One region of the Pseudoalteromonas sp. S3776 genome, then DNA from elsewhere that is predicted to be linked to it. Evidence: predicted binding sites of a transcription regulator. Region 1 holds the regulator's gene; the other holds the start of a gene.

The links. Region 1 encodes MetJ, which represses methionine synthesis genes. Its sites were predicted from a motif close to TAGACGTCTAGACGTCTA; they were not measured.
Region 2: metA (homoserine O-acetyltransferase MetA) is a predicted target of MetJ. The motif match lies at 4,290-4,307, and genes of this name have one in related genera.

What each region holds. Positions count from the first base shown of each region.
Region 1 covers NZ_PNCU01000033.1:25,305-32,870, reverse strand. The annotation lists gene metL (bifunctional aspartate kinase/homoserine dehydrogenase II) at 1-326, opposite strand, end outside; gene metB (cystathionine gamma-synthase) at 333-1,580, opposite strand; gene metJ (met regulon transcriptional regulator MetJ) at 1,849-2,169, shown strand; gene CWC16_RS13690 (malic enzyme-like NAD(P)-binding protein) at 2,230-3,471, opposite strand; gene rpmE (50S ribosomal protein L31) at 3,992-4,207, opposite strand; gene priA (primosomal protein N') at 4,440-6,626, shown strand; gene CWC16_RS13675 (SPOR domain-containing protein) at 6,638-7,165, shown strand; gene hslV (ATP-dependent protease subunit HslV) at 7,245-7,566, shown strand, end outside.
Region 2 covers NZ_PNCU01000007.1:98,903-106,468, reverse strand. The annotation lists gene metH (methionine synthase) at 1-2,196, opposite strand, end outside; gene CWC16_RS04310 (homocysteine S-methyltransferase family protein) at 2,205-3,278, opposite strand; gene metA (homoserine O-acetyltransferase MetA) at 3,268-4,215, opposite strand; gene ettA (energy-dependent translational throttle protein EttA) at 4,448-6,121, shown strand; gene CWC16_RS04295 (PilZ domain-containing protein) at 6,240-6,605, shown strand; gene CWC16_RS04290 (histone deacetylase family protein) at 6,659-7,566, shown strand, end outside.

The DNA of each region.
Region 1 (7,566 bases):
TGCTGCTCGTTGGCTTGCTCTGCCACATCACTTAGCTCTTGCGCTAACACAGCTAAAGCTGCGTGTTTAGCATCGGCTTTTAATAACGCTTCAATTAATGCTGTTTGGTGGTTACTCAATTGCAGTAAAATATCAGCAACGGCTTGCTTATCTTGTTGTTGATAACTTTGCCACAGCGAAACCAAGGTATCAGTGGTTTTACCCGCAGCAGATACAACCACGCAGTCGCCTGGCTGTGTGTGAGCAATAATAATTTTTGCCACACTTTGATAGCGCTCGCTCGAACTTAAGCTCGAGCCACCAAACTTATGTACACTATTTACCATACTCAATCACCACAAAGCTGGATGGGCAGCCTGCTGCTTTACATCACCATTGGCATTGCCTGCGGCTTTACCAACGCGCCCTACATTTTTATTTTGTCCAGGTTTAACTAAGTTAAAAACACGCTCAAAATCAGCTAATAGATCTTCTACATCTTCAATACCGACCGAAATACGAATTAACGTATCGCCCACTCCCGCTTCTAGACGCGCTTTTGGCTCCATACCTGCATGAGTCATGGTCGCAGGGTGACAAATTAAACTCTCAACCCCACCTAGCGATTCAGCTAAGCTAAACTCTTTAAGGCTTGTTAAAAACGCCGCAGCATCATCCACATCCCCCTTAATATCAAAGCTAACCATGCCACCAAAGCCAAGTTGTTGGGCTTTAGCAAGCGTATGTTGAGGGTGCGATTCAAGGCCAGGGTAGTAAACTTGGCTAACATACTCAGAGCTTTCAAGGTATTTAGCAATCGCCAGAGCATTTTCTTGGTGCTGCCTTAAGCGCACATTTAAAGTACGTAAACCACGTAACGTTAAATAGCTATCAAATGGAGCGCCGGTAATGCCAATGTTATTGGCCCACCAAGCAAGCTCATCACCAAGCTCTTGTGTTGCAGCAACAACTGCACCGCCTACAACATCAGAATGGCCGTTGATATATTTAGTGGTTGAGTGCACCACAATATCTACGCCAAACTTAATTGGATTTTGTAATGCCGGAGATAAAAAGGTGTTATCGGCAGCCACTAATGCACCGCACTGTTTTGCTATATCCGTCACGGCTTTCATATCCGTTAGGCGCAGCACAGGGTTACTGGGTGTTTCTATCCAAATTAATTTAGGTTTAATGGTTAAAATTTGTTCTAGGTTTTCTGAGTTAGTTAAATCTAGTACTTTAAGTTTAAGCAAGCCGCGTTTTTCTAACGACGTAAATAAACGGTAGCTGCCGCCATAACAATCGTGAGGGATAACCAAGGTATCATCGTTATTTAATAACTGTGTGGCTAAATGCACCGCAGCCATGCCCGTAGCAGTAATAATTCCCCGCGCGCCACCTTCAAGCTCTGCTAGCGTTTCAGCTAAAATATCGCGATTAGGATTGCCACTGCGCCCATAGTCATATGCGCGCTTAGTATCAAAATCGGCAAACGAATATGTCGTCGATAAATAAATTGGCGGTACAACGGCGCCATGATGTTTATCGGCATCAACCCCATTTCGTACAGCAATGGTTGCTTTGTTTTTTTCGCTCATATTCGTCACCTGATTAATTTGGATGTTTAGACGTCTAAAAGAGTAAGTTATCCATTATAATAAGTCAAAGCTTTTAAAGCTCTAGATGGCTAAAAATAATATACGTGTAAAGCCCTCATAAATCTTTATTTGCCGTTACAGCCAGCTTATTAAGATAGATTGCTATCTATTATTTGACTATCTTTTTTAAAACGATAGAATTTCACGCATATTTACACGCTTTTTACGCCGTGTGAGAAATTAATAATCTGAGGCAACGATACATCTTATGGCTAAATGGAATGGTGAGTATATTCACCCATACGCAGAACACGGGAAAAAATCAGAGCAAGTTAAAAAGATCACCGTTTCGATCCCGCTAAATGTATTAAAAGTATTAACTGATGAGCGTACACGTCGTCAAATAAACAACCTGCGTCATGCAACAAATAGCGAGTTACTATGCGAAGCGTTTTTGCATGCATTTACAGGCCAACCATTACCTAATGATGATGACCTACGTAAAGACAACGCAGAAAAAGTACCTGAAGAAGTTAAAAAAATAATGCAAGAAATGGGTTTAGAAGTGCCTATTTTAGACGAAGAATAAAACGTCTTTTTAAACAAAAAAACCTCAGCATGCTGAGGTTTTTTGTTTAAGCGCTATATATTACGCCATGTAATTTTCAGGCAAGTCGATTTGTGCCACGCCCGATTCAACAGCCGCCATCGCAACCGCCTTGGCTATACGTGGTAATAAACGCGGGTCCATCGGCTTAGGAATAATGTAATCTGCACCAAATTCGAGCTTTTCTACACCCGCCGCTGTTAATACTTGCTCAGGCACTGGCTCTTTAGCAATACTACGAATAGCTTCAACAGCTGCTATTTTCATTTCATCGTTAATTGCGCTTGCACGCACATCTAAAGCACCACGGAAAATAAACGGGAAACATAAAACATTATTAACTTGGTTAGGAAAATCAGAACGCCCTGTGGCCATAATTAAGTCTTTACGCGCACTGTGCGCAAGCTCAGGTGCAATTTCAGGATCTGGGTTTGAACATGCAAATACCACTGGCTTATCGGCCATTAACTTTAGGTCTTCAGGTGCTAGCAAATTAGGACCCGATACACCTACAAATACATCTGCATCAGCAATTACATCTTGCAGCGTGCGCTTATCTGTATTGTTAGCAAAAAGCTGTTTGTATTCATTTAAGTCATCACGACGAGTATGAATAACCCCTTTGCGGTCTAGCATATAAATATGTTCGCGCAATGCTCCACACTTAATTAACAGCTCCATACACGCAACTGCTGCAGCACCGGCACCTAAGCATACAATAATGGCATCTTCTATTGATTTGCCTTGCACTTCTAATGCGTTAAGCATCCCTGCTGCAGTTACAATAGCGGTACCGTGTTGGTCATCATGAAAAACCGGAATACTGCAGCGTTCAATAAGCGCTTTTTCAATTTCAAAACACTCTGGCGCTTTAATATCTTCTAAGTTAATACCACCAAACGTGTCTGCAATGTTGGCCACTGTATTTATAAAATCTTCGGTGGTGCGATGCTTAACTTCAATATCAATAGAGTCAAGGCCGGCAAAACGCTTAAATAAGAGCGCCTTACCTTCCATAACAGGCTTAGAGGCTAGTGGCCCTAAATTACCTAAACCTAAAATTGCCGTACCATTACTGATAACTGCAACCATATTCCCTTTACCGGTGTATTTATACGCATTGGCTGGATCTGCTGCAATTTCTCGCACAGGCTCTGCTACACCTGGGCTATAGGCTAATGCTAAATCTTGCACCGTTTCAGCTGGTTTTGTTAGCTCAATGCTGATTTTGCCTGGAACGGGGTGAGAATGGTAATGTAATGCTTGTTCACGAAAATCTGACATAACGCGATGGTATCCTGCAATTTAAGTTAAGTGAGAGGGAGTATGGCGCTAAGATACTCTTATTAATTTTAAATTCCAAGCAATATCAGGTCTATCCTGTTATATGCTATATCCGTTAATTTTAAGTGATTTATCAGCAACTTCGCTAAAAGTTATCAACATTAAACAAATAAAAATTCATTCAAAAAGTGCTTTTTGAGGTTCATTTTACCTAAACAATATTTTTGGTATTTTGCATGATATTAGTTTATCAAACTGCACCATTATGGCGCGTTAATCACTGTTAAAAACAAATATCGCCACGATTAGCGCTTTTAGCAACTTGGTTAAAAATTAACGTATAAAAAATATAGAGAAGAATTGTCTGTTTGTCTGCAAAGCTTTATGCATATTCAGAATAAGAACAGGAAATAGTTATGCAGTGGGGATATGGTAATAATTGGTAGTTTTCTACCCCAAAAGGTGAATTTTAGACACAAAAAAAGCATCCGAAGATGCTTTTTTTACTAAACAGCAATAATTATTTTTTGCTGCTAAGTGCACCGAAGCGCTTGTTGAAGCGATCAACACGGCCGCCAGTGTCTAAAATCTTTTGCTTACCAGTGTAAAACGGGTGACACGCTGAACATACGTCTAGGTGAATGTCTTTACAAAGAGTAGAACGAGTTTCGAATTTGTTTCCGCATGAACATGTTGCAGAAATTACTTCGTACTTAGGGTGAATACCTTCTTTCATAGGAACCTCTAGTTAAGGCCGCATCGCTCTCCAAACCCGAAGTCTGGCACCATACGTCGTTAAAACAAATTTATAGGCCGCGGATTTTATCCAACTAGCCTGCCCCGCACAAGCTTTAATTACGCTTTTTGTCAAAAAAGTAACCAACTAGCCTTAGAGCGACTATTTGAGTATAGGTTTTTAGCTTTATTTTTAGTACATTAAGCTATTACCCTTTATCACATGAGTTGTTATGCGCTTTGTTGAAGTTGCTATAAAAGTTCCGTTACCACGCACCTTTGATTATAAAATAGATGAACAACTTATCTCGCCCTCAGCGACAATTATGCCAGGGATGCGTGTTTTGGTGCCTTTTGGGAATCAAAAGAAAGTAGCCGTTGTTCTTGCACTTAAAACGCATACCGATGTACCCGAGAACAAAATTAAAGCGGTTAGCGAAGTTATTGACCAAACCCCCATTTTATCATCGCAGCATTTAGAACTGCTTAGCTTTACCGCCCGCTATTATTGCTACCCACTCGGTGAAACGATACACATTGCGCTGCCTAGTGCGCTTCGCCAAGGTGAACACCCTGATAAAACCAGCATAAGTATGGTTAGTCTTACCGAAAAAGGCGCAAAAATACCGTCATTAAAAGCGAAAACCCAATTAAACTTATTAAAGCAGCTCGCACAATCAGGTAAGTCATCATTAACCGAACTAAAAGCGCTCGGCTTTAGTAAAAAAACAATAGATGCCTTAATAGATAAAGAATTTATAACCCAAAGCATTGAGCACGACAACCAATGGCAAAGCATTGCGCCCACAGTCGGTACTAAGCCAGTACTGAATAAAGAGCAAGCCGTAGCGTGCACAACAATAAATCAGAGTGTTGGTTTTAATAGCTTTTTATTAGAAGGTGTGACCGGCAGCGGTAAAACCGAAGTATATTTACAATGCTTAGAAGAAGTCCTCAAACGTGGCGAACAAGCCCTAGTACTAGTGCCTGAAATAGGGTTAACGCCACAAACCGTCAACCGATTTCGTCGTCGCTTCCCTGATACCCCAATAATGCTATGGCACTCAGCCCTCACCGATAACGAGCGCTTGCAAACATGGCGTTTTTGCGAAAAAGGCAGCTGCGCAATTGTAATAGGTACCCGTTCAAGTGTTTTTCTACCTTTTTTAAAGTTAGGAATGATAGTGGTTGATGAAGAACACGATTCATCATTCAAACAGCAAGATACCTTACGTTACCACGCACGCGACTTAGCAGCTTATCGGGCATTTCAGCATAAAATACCGCTTATTTTAGGCAGTGCCACCCCTGCACTGGAAACACTACACAAAGCTATAAACAATAAATACCAACTTTTAAGCCTTACAGAGCGCGCGCAAACAGCAACCGATAATAAGTTTATGTTGCTTGATATGAAAGGTCAGCCCGATCAAGCGGGTATTGCTCATGCAAGCCTTGCCACTATGCGCCAACATTTAAACCGCGGTAAGCAAGTTATGGTGTTTTTAAATCGTCGGGGTTTTTCTCCTACGCTTATTTGTCACGAATGTGGGTGGCTAAGTGAGTGCAATCGTTGCAGCACTAGTGCCACCTTTCATAAAGCCATTGGTCAAATGATTTGCCATCACTGTGGTGAGCAGCACCCTGTACCTCATCAATGCCCTGATTGCGGTAGCACGCAAATTTTTCCTAACGGAAAAGGCACAGAGCAAATTGAAGAGTTTTTATCGAGTGAATTTCCCGATACGCCCGTAAGTCGCATCGACCGCGATTCAACCCGCCGTAAAGGAAGCTTAGAAAAAGCCTTAGAAGAAATAAACCAAGGTGGAGCGCGTATTTTAGTGGGCACACAAATGTTAGCTAAAGGTCACCATTTTGCCGATGTTAGCTTAGTGCTTATATTAGATGTAGATAGTGGTTTGTACTCGTGTGACTTTAGAGCTACTGAGCATTTAGCCCAACTAGTGACTCAAGTTGCTGGGCGCGCGGGTCGCTCGGGCGAGCCTGGCCAAGTATTACTGCAAACGCACTTTCCAGAACACCCTCTTTTACAAGATTTAGTTAATAATGGCTATCAAGACTTTGCCCGTTTTGCTTTAAGCGAGCGAGATGACGCTGACTTACCACCCATCACTAATATGGCTATAGTCAGGGCACAAGGGCACAGTATTAAGCAAGTTGTCGATTTTTTGACGGATTTGGTTCCTGTTAACGGTGTATCTGGTATACAATTGCTCGGTCCAATCCCTGCTCCACTTGAAAGAGTGGCGGGTATGTATCGATTTCAATTGCACATTCAAGCGCAAGACCGCAAAGTATTGCATCAGTATCTTGCGCAAATGGTTGACTATTTAAGCACCAGCAAACTCGCACAAAAAGTGCGCTGGAGCCTTGATGTTGACCCTATAGACATGATTTAGGTTAAAGCCAAATGGCACAGCACGATTATATTAATAAAAAACCAGCGGGTAGAAAAAACACCAAGCAGGCCCCTGCTAAAAAACCATTTCCTATACTTTTAGTTGTTATTACTGTTTTGCTTGTAGGTGGGTTTGCCTACGGCTTATGGTTTATTAAAAATAATGCTGATCCTGAGCTTGTTGAGCAGCAGGCACACCCTAAAACAGCTGAAAAAGTAGAAATAGCTAAACCTCGCGCCCCTAAGTTCATTGAAGAAATTAAAGAGCATGAGATCCAAGTAGAAGTGAGAGAAATTGAGCAAAAAGGCCCCTATGTTATGCAGTGTGGGTCGTTTAGAACTCATGAACAGGCTGAAACCCTTAAAGCTAAAATCGCTTTCGCGGGCTTAATTTCAGAAATCAAAAAAACCACCGGTACTAATGGTGTTTGGTATAAAGTGCGTTTAGGTCCTTATAAAACAAAGCGCCAAGCCGAAAGCGACAAAAACAAACTCAAGCGAGTACATGTTGTTAGCTGCGGAATTTGGGGCTGGACTTGAAATTAGTGCATTCACCCATATAACCTCTTCATAATCGTTTTTTACAAGCTGCCCTCGCAGCTTGATGATGAGGAATAACATGACCACTATCGTAAGTGTACGCCGCGACAATAAAGTAGTAATTGGTGGCGACGGCCAAGTATCACTTGGTAATACCGTAATGAAGGGCAATGCCCGCAAAGTTCGACGCCTTTATAATGGCAAAGTAATTGCTGGCTTTGCCGGCGGTACTGCTGATGCTTTTACCCTATTCGAACGCTTTGAAAGTAAACTAGAAATGCACCAAGGCAACCTCACTAAAGCCGCTGTAGAAATGGCCAAAGATTGGCGTAGCGACCGAGCCCTACGCAAGCTTGAGGCGTTGTTGGCAGTTGCAGATGAAACCGCTTCACTAATTATCA
Region 2 (7,566 bases), on a different contig from region 1:
GTAGTCGTCTTGCTTGGCATCGAACGCGTCGGCTAAGTCGTCTTCTTCTAAACCGCCCGTTACTGCAAACGCACCAAAGTAATCAGGTGTGCCTTTTGGCGCAATGTAGTCGGCCAAACAATAGTTAGCAAAGTCGGTTTTTTCGGTTTGCTGACGTAAATGGCACGAGATGTTTAACAGCTCTTTGCGAGTTTCGTCGGTGTAAATTTCTATATCATCACCCACGCGGTTTGCAGAGAATAAACCAATAACACCTAAAGGTTGCAAAGCACCTGACTTTTCAAGGTCGTCGAGCATGTCGTTAGCGTCTTTAAATAAGCTACGTGCTTGCTCGCCAACGACTTCATCGTCCATTATGCGTGGGTATTTGCCAGCGATTGACCACGTCATAAAGTACGGGGTCCAATCTATGTATTTACGCAACGTGGCAATTGATACATTTTTAAACTCAGTCACGCCCAGTTTTTTAGGCACAGGTGGCGTGTAGTTATCCCAATCAAGCTTGGCGGCGTTATCGCGGGCACGCTGTATGGTAACCGGTTTTGAACGTGGCTTTTTGCGCGCTTGCTGCTCGCGTACTTTGTCGTACTCGGCTTTGGTTTTTTCTAAAAAGGCGGGTTTTAGATCGTTTGATAACAAGCTGGATACTACGCCCACTGCTCGGCTGGCGTTATTTACGTACACTACGCCTTTGTCGTACTGTGGCTCTATTTTTACTGCAGTATGCGCTTTAGAGGTCGTTGCCCCGCCAATCATAAGTGGTAACTCAAAGCCTCGGCGGGTCATTTCTTTGGCTACGTGTACCATTTCATCAAGCGATGGGGTAATTAAACCCGAAAGGCCGATTATGTCGGCTTTTTCGTCAATCGCGGTTTGCAGTATTTTTTCGGCAGGTACCATTACGCCTAAATCGATTACTTCGTAGTTATTACATTGCAGTACTACGCCTACAATGTTTTTACCAATGTCGTGCACGTCGCCTTTTACGGTGGCCATAACTACTTTACCGTTAGTGGCGCCTTCTTCTTTTTCAGCTTCTATGAATGGGTCTAAGTAGGCCACTGCGCGCTTCATTACGCGGGCAGATTTAACAACCTGCGGTAAAAACATTTTACCTGCACCAAATAAATCCCCTACCACGTTCATGCCATCCATGAGCGGCCCTTCAATCACGTGAATAGGTTTATCGGCAGCTGCGCGGCACTCTTCAGTGTCTTCATCTATGAAGGTGGTAATGCCTTTGACAAGGGCGTGCTCTAGGCGTTTTTCAACAGGCCATGTGCGCCATTCTAAATCTTCTACGCGTTCGGCTTGTGCCATACCCGAAAACTTAGGGGCTATTTCTACAAGGCGCTCACCTGCACCGGGGTCGGTATTGAGGATTACGTCTTCTACGGCTTTACGAAGTTCCTCGGGGATGTCGTCGTAAACCGCAAGTTGACCTGCGTTTACAATGCCCATATCCATACCCGCTTTTATCGCGTGGTATAAAAACACCGAGTGAATGGCTTCACGTACGGGGTTATTACCTCTGAATGAGAACGATACATTTGACACCCCACCCGACACTTTACAGTGCGGTAAGTTTTGTTTAATGCGGCGTGTGCCTTCAATAAATTCTACGGCGTAGTTGTCGTGCTCTTCTATACCGGTGGCTACAGCAAATATATTAGGGTCGAATATAATATCCTCCGGCGGAAAACCTATTTCATCGACTAATATTTTGTAGCTGCGCTCACATATTTCGTACTTTCTATCTGCGGTGTCAGCTTGGCCTTCGGTATCAAACGCCATAACAACAGCGGCTGCGCCAAATCGTTTAATAATTTTAGCTTGGCGTTTAAACGGCTCTTCGCCCTCTTTAAGCGATATTGAGTTAACAATAGCTTTGCCTTGAATACATTTAAGGCCTGCCTCTATTACATCCCATTTTGAGGAGTCGACCATAATAGGCACTTTAGATATATCGGGCTCTGAGGCAATTAAGTTTAAAAACTTAACCATGGCTGCTTTTGAGTCCAACATGGCTTCGTCCATGTTTATATCAATAACTTGGGCGCCATTTTCTACTTGCTCGCGGGCAACGTTAAGCGCTGTCTCGTAATCTTCTTCCATGATTAAGCGTTTAAACATGGCAGAGCCAGTTACGTTGGTACGCTCGCCAACATTGGTAAATACTGCAATTTGCTGTGTCATATTGGCTCCTAGTTTAAGTTACAGGCTTCAAGGCCTGATAAACGCATGCGAACATCAAGCTCTGGTAAAGGGCGAGGTGTAACCCCTTCAAGCCCTTTAGCAAAGGCGCGAATATGCGCAGGCGTGGTGCCACAGCACCCACCCACAATATTTATAAAGCCCGATTTACCCCAATCGATAATCTCGGCGGCCATGTCCTCTGCTTCTAGGTCGTACTCACCAAACTCATTTGGTAAACCCGCATTTGGGTGCACTGAGGTAAAGGTTTCGCATACGCGCGAAAGCTCTTCTACGTATTGGCGCAGTAAGTCGGGGCCAAGGGCGCAGTTAAGGCCAATTGAAATAGGTTTAATATGACGAATAGAGTTATAAAATGCCTCGGTTGTTTGCCCTGAAAGCGTACGGCCTGAGGCATCGGTAATGGTGCCCGAGATCATCACTGGTAATGTGCGCCCGGCTTGCTCAAACGCTTCTTCTACTGCAAATGAGGCTGCTTTTGCATTGAGGGTGTCGAAAATGGTTTCGATAAGTATTAAATCAGCACCGCCTTCCATTAATGCAAGAGTAGACTCAACATACGCAGTTACCAGCTTATCAAAGGTAATATTACGATAGCCTGGGTCGTTTACATCTGGCGAGATAGAGCAGGTTTTAGATGTTGGCCCTAACACACCGGCTACATAGCGTGGTTTTTTTGGGTTTTGGGCTGTGAACTCGTCACACATAGCGCGCGCAAGCTTGGCCGACTCTAGGTTTACCTCACGACTTATGCTGGCCATGTCGTAATCTTCCATCGAAATGGTGGTTGAGTTAAAGGTATTGGTTTCAATAATATCTGCACCGGCGGCTAAAAAGCTACGGTGTATATCGGTTATTAGCTCGGGTTTTGTAAGGCTTAATAAATCGTTATTGCCTTTAATTAGTACGTGCCAGTTTTTAAAACGCTCGCCTCGGTAGTCTTCTTCTTCAAGCTTGTGAGTTTGGATCATGGTACCCATTGCACCATCTAAAATTAAAATACGCTGTTTTAGCGCAGCGCTTAATTCGCTTTGCTTATTTTTGTTTGGCACGTTATTCGGCATAGTTGTTAGTCCTCACATCTTGGCTAACTAAATTAATATCATAAGGTGTAGTTTGGTACACGTAGTAGTTTAACCAGTTCGAAAACAGCAAAAAGGCATGGCTTTGCCACGTTTTTGAGGGCTTTTTACTTGCATCGTTATCTGGAAAATAGTTTTCGGGTTTTGGCGCATTAGGGCTTTTTTGTAAATCGCGCTCGTACTCTGCTTTTAGTGTGTCGGCATCGTATTCTGGGTGGCCGGTTATAAACACTTGGCTGCCCGACTTATTTTTCATTAAGTAAGCGCCTACTTTTTCAGAGCCTGCCAGCACGACTATATCGTCGCAGGCATTAATTTTATTTACATCTATGTGGCCATAACGTGAGTGCGGCACTAAAAAGGTATCGTCGAAGCCACGCGTAAGCGCCCCATGGTCAAAGTAACATTGGTGGGTAAACACGCCACAGAGTTTATCTTCTTTTAAATCACGCTTTAAATTGTAACGGTGGTATAACGCTGCATGCGCCGCCCAGCACGAAAACAACGTAGAGGTAACGTGCTGCTCTGCCCAATCAATAATCACTTTTAGCTCGTCCCAGTAGGCAACATCGTCGTATTCAAGGTGAGCTAGTGGCGCGCCGGTAACGATCAATGCATCGTAGTTATTGTCTTTTACCTCGGAGAAATAACGGTAAAAAGTATCTAGGTGCTCTTCAGAGTTGCTACTGCTGCGGTGCGTATCAAGGCGCAATAGCTCTACATTTACTTGCAAAGGAGAATTAGCAAGCAAACGAATAAACTGTACTTCGGTTTCTACTTTATTAGGCATTAAATTTAAAATAGCCAAACGCATTGGACGAATTTCTTGCGTTTTTGCACGACTTTTGGGCATTACAAACACGTTTTCTTCACGCAAACGGGCAATAGCCGGTAGCTCGTCTTTTACTGTGATTGGCATATTTTACTCCTACTCATAAAAACCGAGAATTTATACGCTCTCATTATGAACAGAATGCCAAAAATATCAACCTCTAGATGTATAGATGTCTAAATGAAATTTATTCATGATTTTATACTTTATCAACCTGCAGCCATTAGCGCTTTAAAACCCGCCATTCGTTGACTGTTTCACCCGTGAGCCACTACAATACAACATTGAAATTTTTATTATTATTTGAAGGCTTTCCTCCATGGTTTTACCTGATAAGTTTATTTTCTCGATGAGTCGAGTATCTAAAGTTGTGCCACCTAAGCGCACAATTTTAAAAGATATTTCGTTGCACTTTTTCCCTGGCGCTAAAATTGGCGTGCTAGGTTTAAATGGTGCTGGTAAATCTACATTACTTCGCATTATGGCCGGTGTTGATCAAGACTTTGAAGGTGAGGCGCGCCCTCAACCGGGCACTAAAATTGGTTACTTACCGCAAGAGCCAGTACTGGATGAAAGCAAAACAGTACGCGAAATAGTTGAAGAAGCCGTTGGCGAAGTTAAGCACGCCCTAAACCGCCTTGACGAAGTGTACAACGAGTACGCAATGGACGGCGCTGACTTTGACGCCCTAGCAAAAGAGCAAGGCGAGCTTGAAGCGATTATTCAAGCGCACGATGGTCACAACATCGATAACGTTTTAGAGCGCGCTGCCGATGCACTGCGTTTACCAGAGTGGGATGCTAAAATTGAGCACCTATCGGGTGGTGAGCGCCGCCGTGTTGCTATTTGTCGTTTATTACTTGAAAAGCCAGATATGCTTATTCTCGATGAGCCTACTAACCACTTAGATGCTGAGTCGGTTGCATGGCTTGAGCGCTTCTTACATGATTACGAAGGCACTGTTGTGGCAGTGACCCATGACCGTTACTTCCTTGATAATGTAGCTGGCTGGATATTAGAGCTTGACCGTGGTGAAGGTATTCCGTGGGAAGGTAACTACTCTTCTTGGCTTGAACAAAAAGATGCACGTTTACAGCAAGAGCAAAAGTCTGAAAAAGCACGTCAAAAATCAATTGCTCAAGAGCTTGAGTGGGTACGTTCAAACCCTAAAGGTCGTCAAGCTAAGTCTAAAGCACGTATGGCGCAGTTTAGCGAGCTACAGCAGTCTGATTACCAAAAGCGTAACGAAACTAACGAGCTATTTATTCCACCAGGCCCGCGTTTAGGCGACCAAGTGCTTGAAGTAAATAACTTACGTAAGAGCTTTGGCGATCGCGTATTAATCGACGATTTAAGCTTTAGTATGCCAAAAGGCGCGATTGTGGGCATTATTGGTGCCAATGGTGCGGGTAAATCAACCCTATTTAAAATGCTAAGTGGTGAAGAGCAGCCAGATAGCGGCAGCATCAGCGTAGGTGAAACTGTAGAGCTTGCAACAGTTGATCAGTTCCGTGGCAATATGGACGAAAGCAAAACTGTTTTCCAAGAAATATCTGACGGGCAAGATGTGCTAAAAATTGGTAACTTTGAGTTCCCAAGCCGTGCATACGTTAGCCGCTTTAACTTTAAAGGTAACGACCAGCAAAAGTTTGTAAAAGACTTATCGGGTGGTGAGCGTAACCGCCTACACCTTGCTAAGCTTTTAAAAGCGGGCGGTAACGTGGTACTACTGGATGAGCCAACCAATGACCTTGATGTTGAAACACTACGCGCGCTTGAAAACGCTATTTTAGAGTTCCCAGGCTGTGTCATGTGTATATCGCATGACCGTTGGTTCCTTGACCGTATTGCAACGCACATTTTAGATTACCGCGACGAAGGCCAAATTAACTTTTTCGATGGGAACTACACTGAATACGAAGAGTGGCTTAAAAAGACCTTAGGTGCAGAAGCTGCGCAACCTAAGCGTATAAAGTACAAAAAAATTGGTTAAGTGTTAACTGATACAACAAGCCCTGCATTTATGCGGGGCTTTTTTATGCCTTTTTTTATCGCTATGCGCTATTTCCCGCTATGCTTGTTTAAAATATTACAAAAAAGGCACTCGTTTTATGGAAAATCGTCGTCAGTTCTCGCGCATTCTTTTTTCAACTTCTGCACAGCTAGAATTTGCAGGGAGCACTTACCCATGTAAGTTGCTTGATGTATCGTTACACGGAGCGCTGATCACAAAATGTGACGCTTTTAATGGTAAAAAAGACAGCGACGCAACACTACGCTTTACTTTGCCACAAAGCGATATAGAAATAAGAATGGACGTTCTTATTTGCCATATTGAGCAAAAGCACGTTGGCCTTAAATGCCACCATATTGATATAAACAGCATTACCTATTTAAAACGATTGGTAGAGCTTAATTTAGCTGATGACAAACTACTTCACCGAGAACTTACTTCATTAATTGAAGACCCACAATAGACTGCTTTAGTTAAGTTTATTACCATAGCGCAAACTTTATTATTGATACAGTTATGCGCCTAAACCCTCATTTACCTTTGGTCTATCACAGTAATTACTCGTTTAGCTTTGACCCTAAGCACCGATTTGTAATGAGCAAGTTTGCTCATTTGTATGATCAGGTTAAAAGGTTGGGCATTGTGGGTGATAATTTAATTACACCTATTTTAGGTACACCCGAACCACTTGAATTGGTACACTGTGAAAACTACATTCACGATTTATGGCATAACCGCCTAGACGAAAAAGCCATGCGCCGCATTGGCCTACCTTGGTCGCAACCATTAATGAATCGTACATTCACCGCTCCCCAAGGCACGTTACAAACTGCACGCTTAGCATTAAAGCATGGCTTAGCCTGTCATTTAGCAGGCGGTACACACCATGCACACACTGATTTTGGCTCAGGTTTTTGCATGGTGAACGACTTAGCCTTTACCGCGCAAACATTAATACAAAGCGGTGAAGTGACCAACGTGCTCATTTTTGATTTAGACGTACACCAAGGCGATGGCACAGCGGCAATGCTTGCACATCAGCCGTATGCGTACACTTGCTCTATACATTGCGAAAAAAACTTCCCGTTTAGAAAATCCCCCAGCGATTTAGACATAGGCCTTGCTAACAATATGCAAGACGCAAAATACTTAGGCATTGTGGATGATACCCTGCAGTTTTTACTAAAAGAGCTCAACCCCGATTTAGTCCTATACGATGCCGGTGTAGATGTTTGGCAAGACGATGGCTTAGGTAAGCTAGATATAACGTGGGATGGGATTAAACAGCGTGATCATTTAGTATTCAAGCGCTGCCTTGAACATAATACCGCTATTGCCAGTGTTATTGGTGGCGGTTACGACAGAAACCATACACGTTTAGCGCAGCGCCATGCAATAGCGATTGAGCAGGCTGCTGGTTTTTA